Regions from separate parts of the Pseudomonas sp. TE3552 genome, predicted to be linked through region 2. Evidence: predicted binding sites of a transcription regulator. Region 2 holds the regulator's gene; the other holds the start of a gene.
The links. The regulator sigma-54, encoded in region 2, starts transcription at its own class of promoters, with help from an activator protein. The targets are predictions, from matches to a motif close to ANTGGCATNNANNTTGCTNT.

Region 1 (7,452 bases), 560 kb from region 2:
GTGAGTTTGGTCAAGACGGCGTCGCGAAATGCGGCCACCTCGGCTTCGCGAACAAGTGGTTCTTGAGTCATCGATAGGACCTCGAGCGAGCGTGGAGTTGTCTGAGCCTAGTCGGTCTGACAGACCATTGAGGCTCTGGTTCGGCAGTTTTCCCAGTAAGTGCGAGATAGGTCGACATTACGTTGTCGCGTGCTTAAACAATGCAGGGGCCGTGCCGGACCCAAGGGCAATTTTGCGACAAGCGAAAAAATCTGGCGAAAGGTTGTTCAAAAATCCACCAGTCCCGGTATGATCGCGCGCCCTGATGCACACGCTGGTAACAACCGATGATGAAGTCCAACCTGATCGCCGCCGCGGAGATCGATCGCCTCGATACCTGGGCCAAGTACTCTGCCCCAATGTGCGGCTCGTGCATGTCCAGCTGCTGCACGCTGCCGGTCGAGGTCAAGATCAAGGATCTGATCCGTATCGGCATCGTCGACGAATTCGAACTGGGCGATCCACCCAAGAACATCGCCAAGCGCTTGCAGAAGGAAGGGATTGTCGAGCGCTACAACCAGAAGTCCGAGATCTTCACCCTCCAGCGCATGAGCAACAACGATTGCCTGTACCTGGATCGTAAAAGCCGTTTGTGCACTATTTATGATAAGCGCCCGGACACCTGCCGCAACCACCCGAAGATCGGACCGCGGCCGGGGTATTGCGCGTACAAGCCCAAAGAAGTGGTACGCGAGAACAATCCGCGAACCCTCGACAAGTTCTGACCTGAAAGATCGCAGCCTTCGGCAGCTCCTGCATTGGATCGACGTACACCCTGCAGGAGCTGCCGAAGGCTGCGATCTTTTGATTTTCGCTCCAGACAAACAAAAACGCCCCCGGCCTTTCGACCGGGGGCGTTTTCATTCAGCCTGAGTTAACTCAGTTCTTGGCTTTCTTGGCAGCGCGGGTACGCTCGCCTTCGTCCAGGATCTTCTTACGCAGGCGGATCGACTTAGGTGTCACTTCGCACAGCTCGTCATCCTGGATGAATTCCAGGGCCTGCTCCAGAGTGAAGCGAACAGGTGGAACCAGGGCGATGGTTTCGTCTTTACCCGAAGCACGCATGTTGTCGAGCTTCTTGCCTTTGGTTGGGTTGACGCCCATGTCGTTGTCACGGCTGTTCAGACCAACGATCTGACCGTTGTAGATCTCTTGACCGTGCTCAACGAACAGCTTGCCACGCGCCTGCAGGGTTTCCAGGGAGTAGGTCAGCGCCTTGCCGGTTTCTACCGATACCAGAACACCGTTCTGACGACCGGACATGTCGCCGGACTTCATGGTGTCGTAGCGATCGAAGATCGAGGTCAGGATGCCAGCACCGTTGGTCAGGGTCAGGAACTGGTTACGGAAACCGATCAGACCGCGAGCAGGGATGTTGTATTCCAGACGAACACGGCCTTTGCCATCCGGCACCATGTTGGTCAGGTCGCCTTTACGCAGGCCCATCTCTTCCATGACCTTGCCCTGGGATTCTTCAGGGGTGTCGATGGTTACGTTTTCGAACGGTTCCTGCTTCACGCCGTCAACTTGACGGATGATCACTTCCGGACGGCCAACGCCCATTTCGAAGCCTTCGCGACGCATGGTTTCGATCAGTACCGAGAGGTGCAGCTCACCACGGCCGGAAACCTTGAACTTGTCAGCCGAGTCGCCTTCTTCAACGCGCAGTGCAACGTTGTACAGCAGCTCTTTGTCCAGACGTTCCTTGATGTTACGGGAAGTCACGAACTTGCCTTCTTTACCGCAGAAAGGCGAGTCGTTTACCTGGAAGGTCATGGAAACGGTTGGCTCGTCGACGGTCAACGGCTTCATCGCTTCGACCGTGTCCGGGTGGCACAGGGTGTCGGAGATGAACAGCGAGTCCATGCCGCTGATGCACACGATGTCGCCTGCAGCAGCTTCTTCAACGTCGATACGGTGCAGGCCGTGGTGACCCATCAGCTTCAGGATACGACCGTTACGCTTCTTGCCGTCGGCACCGATAGCCACGACCGGAGTGTTCGGCTTGACGCGACCACGAGCGATACGGCCAACACCGATAACACCCAGGAAGCTGTTGTAGTCCAGAGCGGAGATCTGCATCTGGAACGGACCGTCACGGTCAACAGCCGGCGCAGGTACGTTGTCGACGATCGACTGGTACAGCGGGGTCATGTCTTCAGCCATGTCGGTGTGGTCCAGACCGGCAATACCGTTCAGGGCCGAGGCGTAGACGACTTTGAAGTCCAGTTGTTCTTCGGTAGCGCCCAGGTTGTCGAACAGGTCGAAGATCTGGTCCAGAACCCAGTCCGGACGCGCGCCTGGACGGTCAATCTTGTTGATGCACACGATTGGACGCAGGCCGGCTTCGAACGCCTTCTTGGTCACGAAACGGGTTTGCGGCATAGGGCCGTCTTGAGCGTCGACCAGCAGCAGAACGGAGTCGACCATCGACATTACGCGTTCAACTTCGCCGCCGAAGTCGGCGTGGCCCGGGGTGTCCACGATGTTGATGTGGTAGCCGTTCCAGTTGATGGCGGTGTTTTTCGCCAGAATGGTAATACCGCGCTCTTTTTCCTGGTCGTTGGAGTCCATCACGCGCTCGTCGTTGAGCTCGTTGCGCTCCAGAGTGCCGGATTGACGCAGGAGTTTGTCTACCAGGGTGGTTTTACCATGGTCAACGTGGGCAATGATGGCGATGTTGCGTAGATTTTCGATCACTTGTGTATCTCGATCAGAGGATTCGGTGTGCTGACAAGTCTTGGCAGCGATTAACGTTGCGTCCGCAAAGCCGTTACAGCTTGACGGCGGCGTCGGGGGGCCGGTGACGCAGGCCACAGGCAAACAGCCCCGGGCACTTAGCTCGGTCGATAAACGCGCACATTGGCATGCCCCTCACTGAGCAAATGGTGGGCATGCAGGCGACTCATCACGCCTTTGTCGCAATAAAGCAGGTACTGGCGAGTAGGGTCCAGTTCCTTGAAACGAGCGTTCAGTGCATAAAACGGCATCGCTTGTACCTCAATGCCAGGCAGCACGAGCGGTTCGTCTTCAGCGGCATCCGGGTGACGGATGTCGATGATGATCTGGCCCGCCAGCGCTTCGCTGACTTCTTCAATCTGCAAGTCCTGGCCCAATTCGTCGATCACGCGATCGATCGGCACCAGCTTGGCGTTCTCGAGCGCACGCTCGAGCACCGCCATGTCGAATTCTTTCTCTTCATGCTCCACGCGCGGACGCTTGGCGTGGGTCTTGGGGTTCACCGAGATGACCCCGCAGTATTCCGGCATGTGCCTGGCGAAGTCGGCGGTGCCGATTTCGTTGGCCAGGTCGATGATGTCCTGCTTGTGACTGGCGATCAGCGGACGCAAGACCAGCTTGTCGGTCACGCAGTCGATCACGGACAGGTTCGGCAGCGTCTGGCTCGACACCTGGGAAATCGCTTCGCCAGTGACCAGCGCTTCGATGTCCAGCCGATCGGCAATACGGGAAGCAGCGCGCAACATCATACGCTTCAAAACTACACCCATATGACTGTTATCGACTTTCCCGAGAATTTCTCCCAGTACTTCCTCGAACGGCACACTGACAAATAACACGCGTTGGGAGCTGCCGTACTTCTTCCAGATGAAGTGCGCGACTTCCATGACGCCCAGTTCGTGGGCACGTCCGCCCAGATTGAAGAAGCAGAAATGGCTCATCAGCCCGCGGCGCATGATCTGGTAGGCGGCAACGGTGGAATCGAAGCCGCCAGACATCAACACAAGCGTCTGTTCCAGGGCCCCCAGCGGATAACCGCCGATGCTGTTGTGCTGGCTGTGGATCACGAACAACCGTTTGTCGCGAATTTCGATACGGACTTCGATTTCTGGCTCTTTCAGCGAGATACCGGCGGCGCCGCACTGACGACGCAGTTGGCTGCCGACGTATTTTTCGACGTCCATGGAGCTGAATTCGTGCTTGCCCGCACGCTTGCAGCGCACCGAAAAAATCTTCCCGGCCAACGCATCACCGAAGTGCAGCTTGCACTTTTCGACGATGTCGTCGAAGTCGCCCAACGGGTATTCATCTACTTGCAGGAAATGCGCGATGCCCGGCATGCAGCTCAAGCGGTCGGTCATCTCCTTCAGGGCTTTGGGGTCGCTGACGCGGGTTTCCAGCTCGAGGTTGTCCCACACACCGTTCACCACCACAACCGGATCCAGGTCGCGGAGCACGGTACGGATGTTCTTGGCCAACTGGCGGATGAAACGCATCCGTACCGGGCGGCTCTTGATGGTGATCTCGGGGAAGACTTTTACGATTAGTTTCATGAAAACAGCGCGCGCCGGGCCAGCCGAAAAAGGGGGGCGCGGATTATAGCGGAAATTGCTCAAGGTTTAACCAGTTAATGTGCAGAAGGTTTCGCTCGCACCAAAACAGGTCATTTATGAAATTCGACGCTACATTACAGGGCGTAATTTTGCGCTTTCCGACGCCTTGCACGTTTATAAGCGTGATATTGGGGCAAAAAACCCATGGTGGGGCACTGGCATGCAATTTGCTCCCTTGTGAGGCAGGTTGCCATGGCAGAGTATTCGCGCCGGCATCACCCACATTCTAAGGGCATCCACTACTAAGCCCGAAGCCACCCGGAGGACACTATGTCGAAGTCGGTTCAACTCATCAAAGATCATGACGTCAAGTGGATTGATCTGCGCTTCACGGACACCAAAGGCACTCAGCACCACGTGACCATGCCGGCTCGCGATGCGCTGGATGAAGCTTTCTTCGAAGAAGGCAAAATGTTCGACGGTTCCTCCATCGCTGGCTGGAAAGGCATCGAAGCTTCCGACATGATCCTGATGCCGGACGACACCACTGCCGTTCTCGACCCGTTCACCGAAGAGCCAACCCTGATCCTGGTTTGCGACGTGATCGAGCCTTCGACCATGCAAGGCTACGACCGTGACCCACGTGCGATCGCCAAGCGTGCCGAGGAATACCTGAAGTCGACCGGTATCGGCGACACCGTATTCGTAGGCCCGGAGCCAGAGTTCTTCATCTTCGACGAAGTGAAGTTCAAGTCCGACATTTCCGGTTCGATGTTCAAAATCTTCTCCGAACAAGGTTCGTGGATGTCCGACCAGGACGTGGAAGGCGGCAACAAAGGCCACCGTCCAGGCGTCAAAGGCGGCTACTTCCCTGTTCCGCCGTTCGACCACGACCACGAAATCCGTACCTCCATGTGCAACGCCATGGAAGAAATGGGCCTGGTCATCGAAGTTCACCACCACGAAGTGGCGACTGCCGGTCAGAACGAAATCGGCGTGAAGTTCAACACCTTGGTAGCCAAGGCTGACGAAGTTCAGACCCTGAAATACTGCGTACACAACGTTGCTGATGCATACGGCCGCACTGCGACCTTCATGCCTAAGCCTCTGTACGGCGACAACGGTTCGGGTATGCACGTTCACCTGTCCATCGCCAAAGATGGCAAGAACACCTTCGCTGGCGAAGGCTATGCCGGCCTGTCCGATACCGCTCTGTACTTCATCGGCGGCATCATCAAGCACGGTAAGGCTCTGAACGGCTTCACCAACCCGTCGACCAACTCCTACAAGCGTCTGGTCCCAGGTTTCGAAGCTCCAGTGATGCTGGCTTACTCGGCTCGCAACCGTTCCGCTTCGATCCGTATTCCTTACGTGTCCAGCCCTCGCGCTCGCCGTATCGAAGCCCGCTTCCCGGATCCAGCAGCTAACCCGTACCTGGGCTTCGCTGCACTGTTGATGGCTGGCCTGGACGGCATCCAGAACAAGATCCACCCTGGCGACGCTGCTGACAAAAACCTGTACGACCTGCCGCCTGAAGAGGCGAAAGAGATCCCACAAGTTTGCGGCAGCCTGAAAGAAGCCCTGGAAGAGCTGGACAAAGGTCGTGCGTTCCTGACCAAAGGCGGCGTTTTCAGCGACGACTTCATCGACGCTTACATCGCTCTGAAAAGCGAAGAAGAAATCAAGGTTCGCACCTTCGTACACCCACTGGAATATGAGCTGTACTACAGCTGCTGATCCGGTAGCGTCGCGCTACGCGGCGTGACAAAAGAGAGGCCTCCTTCGGGAGGCCTTTTTTATGGGCGACCGTCTGTCATCGGATGCCCGGTTGCGTGCATCATGCCTTCATCCGATAAAGCCGAGATCCTCCATGCGCCTGAGCCCATGCCTTGCCTTGTTCACCGTCTTGCTGGCCAACAGCGCTTTTGCCAGCCCGGCACCTGCCACTCTCGCCCCGCTGCTAGGCACTATCGAGGAACGCCTGGCGATTGCCGATCAGGTCGCATTGAGCAAATGGGACAGCGGTAAACCGGTGGAGGACCGTCAACGCGAGCGTGAGGTGATTGCCGGTGCTGTCGCCCTGGCACCGGCTTATAAATTGAGCAACGAAGCCGTCGAACAGTTCTTCTCGGCGCAGATCGAGGCCAACAAACTGGTGCAATACGCGCATTTGTCTGACTGGCATACGCAAGGCAAGGCACCCGACGACCCTCGCCCGGATCTCGTCGGGCAGATCCGCCCACAACTTGATCGGTTACAAAAACGCCTGCTGCAACAACTGGCCGATTTCAGCCCTTATCGCAACGACCCGCAATGCCCGTCCTGGCTGGCCAAGGCCAATAAAACCAGCGGCCAGGCGCCACTGCGTAAACTGGCCCAGGTACGCGCCACCGCTGAGTTATGCAGCGCCAGCCGTTGAGCCGGCCTGCCGACATGCGCTGATGTGCTCTATGCTCAGCGCTTAGTCGCCATGAACGGAACAGGGCCAGACACTTGCCCAACGGCCAATGGAAGCCTGTAATGCGCTCATTGTTGTTATGCCTGCTTGTACTGATCGCCCAGCCCGCCGCCGCGCAGATCTACAAGTACACCGACGCCAACGGCAACACCGCCTACAGCAATCAACCGCCCTATGGCGTAAAGGCCCAGCCCGTGGAGTTGCCACCGCTCAACAGCATCGAGCGGCAGTCGCCGAGCGAGCCAGCGCCCGCCCAAACCAGTCATCGCGAACAGCCCCAAAGCGCCTACCAAGTGCTGGAACTGACCGGCCTGCCCACCGAAGAAGCGTTGCGCGCCAACAACGGCACCTTCACCGTCAGCGTATTGATCAACCCGCGCCTGCAAGGCCCTCACCGATTGAGGCTGTTGCTGGACAATCAACCCTACGGCCAACCGAGCAACGTACCGATTCTGCAACTAGTGAACATCGACCGGGGCGAACATAGCCTCGCGGTTCAGGTGATCGACGGGCAAAACATCGTGCAACAGAGCCCTACCGTGACCTTCACCGTGCAACGGGTGCATCAGCCTTGAGGGTCTGGCTGTTGATCGCGAGCCTGGTCTGCCTGCCGGCAATGGCCGAGGTCTTCACCTATATCGACGCCCAGGGCAATCGAGTCTT
Region 2 (7,452 bases):
ACTGACTATGTAGCAGTTGGCGAAGGGCGAGTGTTACTCGCCTTCGCCGAAGTAGTCATTGATCAAATTCACCAATGCCTGCAGCGCCTCATCAGCCTGTTCGCCTTCGGTACTCAGGTGGATTTTGGTGCCCTTGCCCGCAGCGAGCATCATCATTGCCATGATGCTTTTTCCGTCGACCGTGGATTCCGGTGTGCGTCCTACTCTGATCGTGCAATCCTTGAACTCACCGGCGACGCCAACGAATTTTGCAGACGCGCGGGCATGCAGGCCCAGCTTGTTGATGATTTCGATTTCCAGAGCAGGCATCGCGATGTGAATCCTTTAGCTGAGGTCGCGGTGGCGAACCTGGACGTTCTTCAGGGATTGTTGCAGGAACTGACCCAGACGTTCGGTCAGGTAGACAGAGCGGTGATGCCCGCCGGTGCAGCCAATGGCAATGGTGACATACGCGCGGTTACTGGCGGCAAAGCGGGGCAGCCACTTGAGCAGGTATGAGGAAATGTCCTGGAACATCTCTTCCACATCCGGCTGTGCCGCCAGGTAGTCGGCCACCGGTTGATCGAGCCCGGATTGCGCGCGTAGCTCCGGCTTCCAGTAGGGATTGGGCAGGCAGCGCACGTCGAACACCAGATCGGCGTCTACCGGCATGCCACGCTTGAATCCGAAAGACTCCACCAGAAACGCTGTACCAGGCTCCGGCTGATTCAGCAGGCGTAACTTGATGGTATCGCGCAGCTGATACAGGTTCAGATTGGTGGTGTTGACCTTGAGGTCTGCCAGGTCGGCGATTGGCCCCAGCAGATTGGTTTCGTCCTCTATCGCCTCCGCCAGCGAGCGATTGGCGCTGCTCAGTGGGTGACGACGGCGGGTTTCCGAAAAGCGTTTGAGCAGGGTTTCTTCGTCGGCGTCCAGATACAGCACATCGCACTGGATATGCCGGCTGCGGACTTCTTCCAACAGTTCGGGAAACCGTGACAGGTGGCTTGGCAAGTTGCGCGCATCGATGGACACGGCCACCAGCGGTTGTGCCAGTTCGGTATGAATCAGCGCGCGCTCGGCCAGTTCCGGCAGCAGGCCGGCAGGCAGATTGTCGATGCAGTAATAGCCGTTGTCCTCGAGTACATCGAGGGCGGTGCTTTTACCTGAGCCGGAGCGGCCACTGACGATGATCAGGCGCATGATTAATGACCGTTTTGCTCGTCCAGGACAACCTGATACAAGGCTTCGTTGCTCGGGGCGCTGCGCAGTTTTTCACGCACTTCCTTGCGATCAAGCATGCTGGCGATCTGGCGCAGCAGCTCCAGGTGTGCATCGGTGGCAGCTTCCGGGACCAGCAGCACGAACAGCAGGTCAACCGGGGCGCCATCAATGGCGTCGAAATCGATGGATGCATCCAGGTGCATCAAGGCACTGATAGGCGAGTGGCAACCCTTGAGGCGGCAGTGGGGGATGGCGATGCCGTTGCCAAAACCGGTGGAACCGAGTTTTTCACGGGCAATCAAAGCCTCGAAGACATCTTGCATCTCCAGATCCGGTACTTCGCGGGCGATCAGGTTGGCAATTTGCTCGAGGGCTTTCTTTTTACTGCCGCCCGGCACGTTCACCAGGGAACGGCCGGGGGTCAGGATGCTTTCAAGTCGGATCATGGGTTGGGAGTGTTAACGACCGGTCGCGCCCTGGAGGAGGCTCTGGGTCTTTTCCTTATGCTTTTTGAGTTGTTTATCCAGCTTGTCGGTCAGTGCGTCGATCGCTGCGTACATATCGGTATGTTCCGCATTAGCGACCACTTCATTGCCGGGAATATGCAGCGTGGCTTCGATTTTCTGCTTGAGCTTCTCGACCGTCATCGTGACCTGCACGTTGGTGATCTTGTCGAAATGCCTCTCTAATCGTTCGAGTTTTTCGCCGATGTAGGTGCGAAGAGGTTCGGTCACTTCCAGTTGGTGTCCACTGATGTTGACTTGCATACAGCTTCTCCTTCGTTGCCAGTGCATAAAGCGGCAGGCAGAAATACCTGCCACTGGAACGCTGTGGCGAGCCCGGCGGCTACATCAACCGCTTCCGTTCGCTGGAAGGCGCGATCCCGAGGGATTCGCGGTACTTGGCGACGGTACGACGGGCTACCTGAATGCCTTGTGCCTCCAGTAAACCAGCGATCTTGCTGTCACTCAACGGCTTTTTCTGATTTTCCGCCGCAACCAGTTTTTTGATGATCGCGCGGATCGCCGTGGACGAGCATTCACCGCCTTCGGAGGTGCTGACGTGGCTGGAGAAAAAGTATTTCAGTTCATAGATGCCCCGTGGGGTATGCATGAATTTTTGCGTGGTCACCCGTGAAATCGTCGATTCGTGCATGCCCACCGCTTCGGCGATGTCATGCAGCACCAACGGCTTCATGGCCTCATCGCCGTACTCCAGGAAGCCGCGCTGATGCTCGACAATCTGGGTGGCCACTTTCATCAGGGTTTCGTTACGGCTTTGCAGGCTCTTGATGAACCAGCGAGCCTCTTGCAGCTGATTACGCATGAACGTGTTGTCGGCACTGGTATCGGCGCGGCGCACGAAACCGGCGTACTGGGCGTTGACCCGCAGGCGTGGTACCGACTCCTGGTTCAGTTCCACCAGCCAGCGCTCATTGTCCTTGCGCACGATCACGTCGGGAACGACGTATTCGGCTTCGGTGGATTCTATCTGCGAACCCGGGCGCGGGTTGAGGCTCTGGACCAGTTCGATGACCTGGCGCAGTTCATCTTCCTTGAGCTTCATGCGGCGCATCAGCTGGCTGTAGTCGCGGCTACCGAGCAGGTCGATGTAATCGGTAACCAGGCGCTTGGCCTCGGTCAGCCAAGGGGTCTTGGCGGGCAATTGGCGCAGTTGCAGCAGCAGGCATTCGCCCAGGTTGCGGGCGCCGATGCCGGCGGGTTCGAATTGCTGGATGCGGTGTAGGACGGCTTCGATTTCGTCCAGTTCGATGTCCAGTTCCGGATCGAAGGCTTCGAGGATTTCCTCGAGGGTTTCGTCCAGGTAGCCCTGATTGTTGATGCAATCGATCAGGGTTACAGCGATCAGGCGATCGGTGTCGGACATCGGTGCCAGGTTCAGTTGCCAGAGCAAATGGCTTTGAAGGCTTTCACCGGCCGACGTACGGGTGGTGAAATCCCACTCGTCGTCATCGTTGCTCGGCAAGCTGCTGGCGCTGGTCTGGTAGACATCTTCCCAGGCCGTGTCGACGGGCAATTCATTGGGAATGCGCTCGTTCCAGTCGCCTTCCTCCAGGTTGTCCACCGTCGGGGCGGTTTCCTGGTAGGAGGGTTCCTGAATATCGGCGTTGGGTTGCTGTTCGGCTTTGTCGGCCAGGGGGTCGGCGTTATCGAAGTCGTCGCCTTCTTCCTGGCGTTCGAGCATCGGATTGGACTCCAGGGCCTCCTGGATTTCCTGTTGCAGGTCCAGGGTCGACAATTGGAGCAGGCGGATGGCCTGTTGCAGCTGCGGTGTCATCGTCAGCTGCTGGCCCATTCTCAAGACTAGCGATGGTTTCATGGCAGGGGCTTAACACCTTATTCGCCGGCGCACATGCGCCATCCACTACAGGGCGCCGAAGCGCCAAACATAAGCAAATTATATGCCCGAAACTGCAGTGTTTGCCTAGAGCGCTGTAACAATAAAAACTTATTGATTTTTTATTGAAGCAAGCGCTCGGGCACGACTGGCCAGGCACCTCAGTGCTTACAAGCGGAATTCATGACCCAGATACACTTCCTTGACCAAATCGTTGGCCAGGATGGTGGCAGAGTCGCCTTCAGCGATCAGCTGGCCATCGTTGACGATGTAGGCGGTTTCGCAGATATCCAGGGTTTCGCGGACGTTGTGGTCCGTGATCAGTACGCCAATGCCTTTGGCCTTGAGGTGATGGATGATCTGCTTGATGTCGCCCACCGAAATCGGGTCCACGCCGGCGAAGGGTTCGTCGAGGAGGATGAATTTCGGGTTGGTGGCCAGTGCCCGGGCGATTTCCACGCGACGGCGTTCACCTCCGGACAGGCTCATGCCGAGGTTGTCGCGGATGTGATGGATGTGGAATTCCTGCAGCAGGCTTTCCAGCTCTTTGCGACGACCGGCCTTGTCGAGTTCCTTGCGGGTCTCGAGGATGGCCATGATGTTGTCGGTCACCGAAAGCTTGCGGAAGATCGACGCTTCTTGCGGAAGATAGCCGATACCGGCCTTCGCACGACCGTGCATCGGCTGGTGGCTGACATCCAGGTCGTCGATCAGTACGCGGCCCTGGTCAGCCTGTACCAGGCCGACAATCATGTAGAAGCAGGTGGTCTTGCCGGCGCCGTTGGGGCCAAGCAGGCCGACGATCTGACCGCTGTCGATGGACAGGCTGACGTCACGCACGACCTGGCGGCTCTTGTAGCTCTTGGCCAGATGCTGAGCTTTCAGAGTTGCCATTACTGGGCCTTTTGCTCGTCGGTTTTCTTCTTCGGCTGGATCACCATGTCAATGCGAGGACGGGTCTCGGTGACCTTGTTGCCTGTCGCACGGCCAGCGCTCGCGAGCTTCTTGACCGTGTCGTAGACGATTTTCTCGCCTTGGGTGGTGTTGTTGTCTTTGTCGACGACTTTTGCCTTGTCGATCAGCACGACGCGGTTTTGTGCGGCGTGGTACTGGATGGTCACACCCCAGCCCTGAACAGGCTTGGTGTCGCCAGCGGTCTGCAGTTGCTCGAAGTAAGCGAGGTTGCCCACCGAAGTCACCACGTCAATGTCGCCGGCAGGCGTGCGGGTGATGGTCACGGTGTTGCCTTTAACGATCATCGAGCCCTGAGTGATGATCACGTCACCTTTATAGGTGGCAATGCCATTCTTGTCGTCCAGCTGGGCGTCGTCGGCCTGGATGCGGATAGGCTGCGCTTGATCGGTCGGCAGTGCCCAGGCGCTCACGCTTCCCAGTGCTGCGCCCAGACTGAGCAAAATAGGGAGGGTTTTAACGAGCCTCATACTGTCCTCTTACGTTAGATAGCAGGTGTATCCTGCTTTCTTTCAAGTACGCTTTCATTCCGTTGCCTGTCGATACACCGCCGGCGCCGTCGATTCTAACGGGTTGATCGGTCTGCGCATATTGCTGCTGCGGGAACACTGTCATACGGGTGGTGGTAATCAGGGTCTTGCGGTTTTTTTCGTCGAAACGCGTGATGCGTACCGAGTCAATCAGCTCGACCTGAGTGCCGTCCGGGTTGACTTCGCCGCGCTCGCTCTGGACGTGCCAGGGGAATTCGGTGCCACGGAACATGTTCAGGTCAGGATTGGCCAGCAACGTCACCTCGGTCGCTTTCAGGTGTTCGACCTTGTCCGACGTCATCTCGTATTGCAATTTGCCGTCGGGCAGGTACTGCACGCTGTGCGCGTTGACGGCGTAATAGTCGATCGCGCTTTCATCGACCTTCACCACCGGTTTGTCGAGGAAGCGTTCCGGGCTGATGTTCCAGTAGCCGACCGCCGCAAAAATCGCCGCGATGCAACCGAACACCAGGATGTTGCGAATCTTTTTGCTCAGCATGATGGGCTCACAGGTACGCGGCGTTTGCCGCATCGAGGCGGCCCTGGGCGCGCAGGATCAATTCACAGAATTCGCGAGCGGCACCTTCGCCACCACGGGCCTGGGTGATGCCGTGGGCGTGTTCGCGCACGAAACTGGCAGCGCTGGCTACCGCCATGCCCAGGCCGACGCGGCGAATCACCGGCAGGTCAGGCAGGTCGTCGCCCAGGTAGGCAACTTGTTCATAGCTCAGGTTGAGCTGGGCAAGAAGCCCGTCGAGCACAACCAGTTTGTCTTCGCGACCCTGGAACAGGTGTGGAATGCCCAGGTTTTTCGCTCGCCGCTCGACCACCGGCGTCTTGCGGCCGCTGATGATAGCGGTTTGCACGCCGGCGGCCATCAACATCTTGATGCCCTGGCCGTCGAGGGTGTTGAAGGTCTTGAATTCGCTGCCGTCTTCGAGAAAGTACAAGCGCCCGTCGGTCAGTACGCCATCGACGTCGAATACCGCCAGTTTGATCTGTTTGCCGCGTTGCAGCAGGTCAGTGCTCATTACATTACTCCCGCACGCAGCAAGTCGTGCATGTTCAAGGCGCCGACCGGACGGTCTTCGCTGTCGACCACGACCAGTGCGTTGATCTTGTGGTCTTCCATGATCTTCAGCGCCTCGGCGGCGAGCATCTCGGCACGTGCGGTCTTGCCGTGGGCGGTCATGACCTGATCGATGGTGGCACTGTGGATGTCGATGCTGCGGTCCAGGGTGCGACGCAGATCGCCGTCGGTGAAGATCCCGGCCAGTTTGCCGTCGGCTTCCAGAACCACGGTCATGCCCAGGCCCTTGCGGGTCATTTCCATCAGCGCGTCCTTGAGCAAGGTGCCGCGCTGAACTTGCGGCAGCTCTTGCCCGGCGTGCATGACATTTTCCACTTTCAGCAGCAGGCGTCGGCCCAGTGCGCCACCGGGATGGGAAAAGGCGAAATCTTCAGCGGTAAAGCCGCGGGCTTCCAGCAGCGCCACTGCCAGGGCATCGCCCATGACCAGGGCGGCGGTGGTCGACGAGGTCGGTGCCAGGTTCAGCGGGCAGGCTTCGTGCTCGACGTGAACGTTGAGGTTGACCTCGGCAGCCTTGGCCAGCGGTGAATCGGGATTGCCGGTGACGCTGATCATTTGAATGCCCAGGCGCTTGATCAGCGGCAGCAAGGTGATGATTTCGTTGGTGGAGCCGGAGTTCGACAGCGCCAGAATGATGTCATCACGGGTGATCATGCCCATGTCGCCATGGCTGGCCTCGGCCGGGTGCACGAAAAAAGCCGTGGTGCCGGTGCTGGCAAGAGTGGCGGCAATCTTGTTGCCGATGTGCCCCGATTTGCCCATGCCGACCACGACCACGCGGCCTTTACTGGCCAGAATCATCTCGCAAGCGCGTACGAAATCTGCGTCGATATGGGGCAGCAAGCCTTGTACGGCTTCCAGTTCGAGGCGGATGGTGCGTTGTGCAGATTGAATCAGGTCGCTGGATTGGCTCATGTCAGAAATCGTATAGCCTGATGAAAAGGCGGCGATTATAGCGGTAATGATCAAAACCCTCACGCAAGTTCGTTGCGGTTTGTCATTCCTTGTCACCGAATCCCTCTAAATAGATGATTCCAGGTGGGCATGTTGCTGAACGTGCCCGGCTTGGGCCTTGGGCGCTTGGCCTTTGCAGTGATATAGTTCGCCGCCAGTTCGGCCTGCCCGGGGAGGTATGTGCTTTCGCCAGAAAGCCAGGCGTCCGAGTGAGAGGCTGCATCGCAAGGAGTTTAGATGAGCGCCGATAACGCCTACGCGGTCGAGCTGAAGGGACTGACCTTCAAGCGCGGTTCGCGCAGCATTTTCAATAACGTCGATATTCGCATCCCGCGCGGCAAGGTC

Region 1: glnA (glutamate--ammonia ligase) is a predicted target of sigma-54. The motif match lies at 4,546-4,565, and genes of this name have one in related genera.

What each region holds. Positions count from the first base shown of each region.
Region 1 is NZ_JBWBQJ010000001.1:4,931,873-4,939,324, forward strand. It holds gene ACZ9BB_RS22215 (glycogen/starch/alpha-glucan phosphorylase) at 1-71, opposite strand, end outside; gene ACZ9BB_RS22220 (YkgJ family cysteine cluster protein) at 327-764, shown strand; gene typA (translational GTPase TypA) at 919-2,739, opposite strand; gene thiI (tRNA uracil 4-sulfurtransferase ThiI) at 2,877-4,331, opposite strand; gene glnA (glutamate--ammonia ligase) at 4,662-6,068, shown strand; gene ACZ9BB_RS22240 (chorismate mutase) at 6,202-6,750, shown strand; gene ACZ9BB_RS22245 (DUF4124 domain-containing protein) at 6,852-7,364, shown strand; gene ACZ9BB_RS22250 (DUF4124 domain-containing protein) at 7,361-7,452, shown strand, end outside.
Region 2 is NZ_JBWBQJ010000001.1:4,369,875-4,377,326, reverse strand. It holds gene ACZ9BB_RS19840 (HPr family phosphocarrier protein) at 34-309, opposite strand; gene rapZ (RNase adapter RapZ) at 325-1,182, opposite strand; gene ptsN (PTS IIA-like nitrogen regulatory protein PtsN) at 1,185-1,649, opposite strand; gene hpf (ribosome hibernation-promoting factor, HPF/YfiA family) at 1,662-1,970, opposite strand; gene ACZ9BB_RS19820 (RNA polymerase factor sigma-54) at 2,050-3,543, opposite strand; gene lptB (LPS export ABC transporter ATP-binding protein) at 3,730-4,455, opposite strand; gene lptA (lipopolysaccharide transport periplasmic protein LptA) at 4,455-5,003, opposite strand; gene lptC (LPS export ABC transporter periplasmic protein LptC) at 4,990-5,562, opposite strand; gene ACZ9BB_RS19800 (KdsC family phosphatase) at 5,570-6,094, opposite strand; gene ACZ9BB_RS19795 (KpsF/GutQ family sugar-phosphate isomerase) at 6,094-7,068, opposite strand; gene ACZ9BB_RS19790 (ATP-binding cassette domain-containing protein) at 7,345-7,452, shown strand, end outside.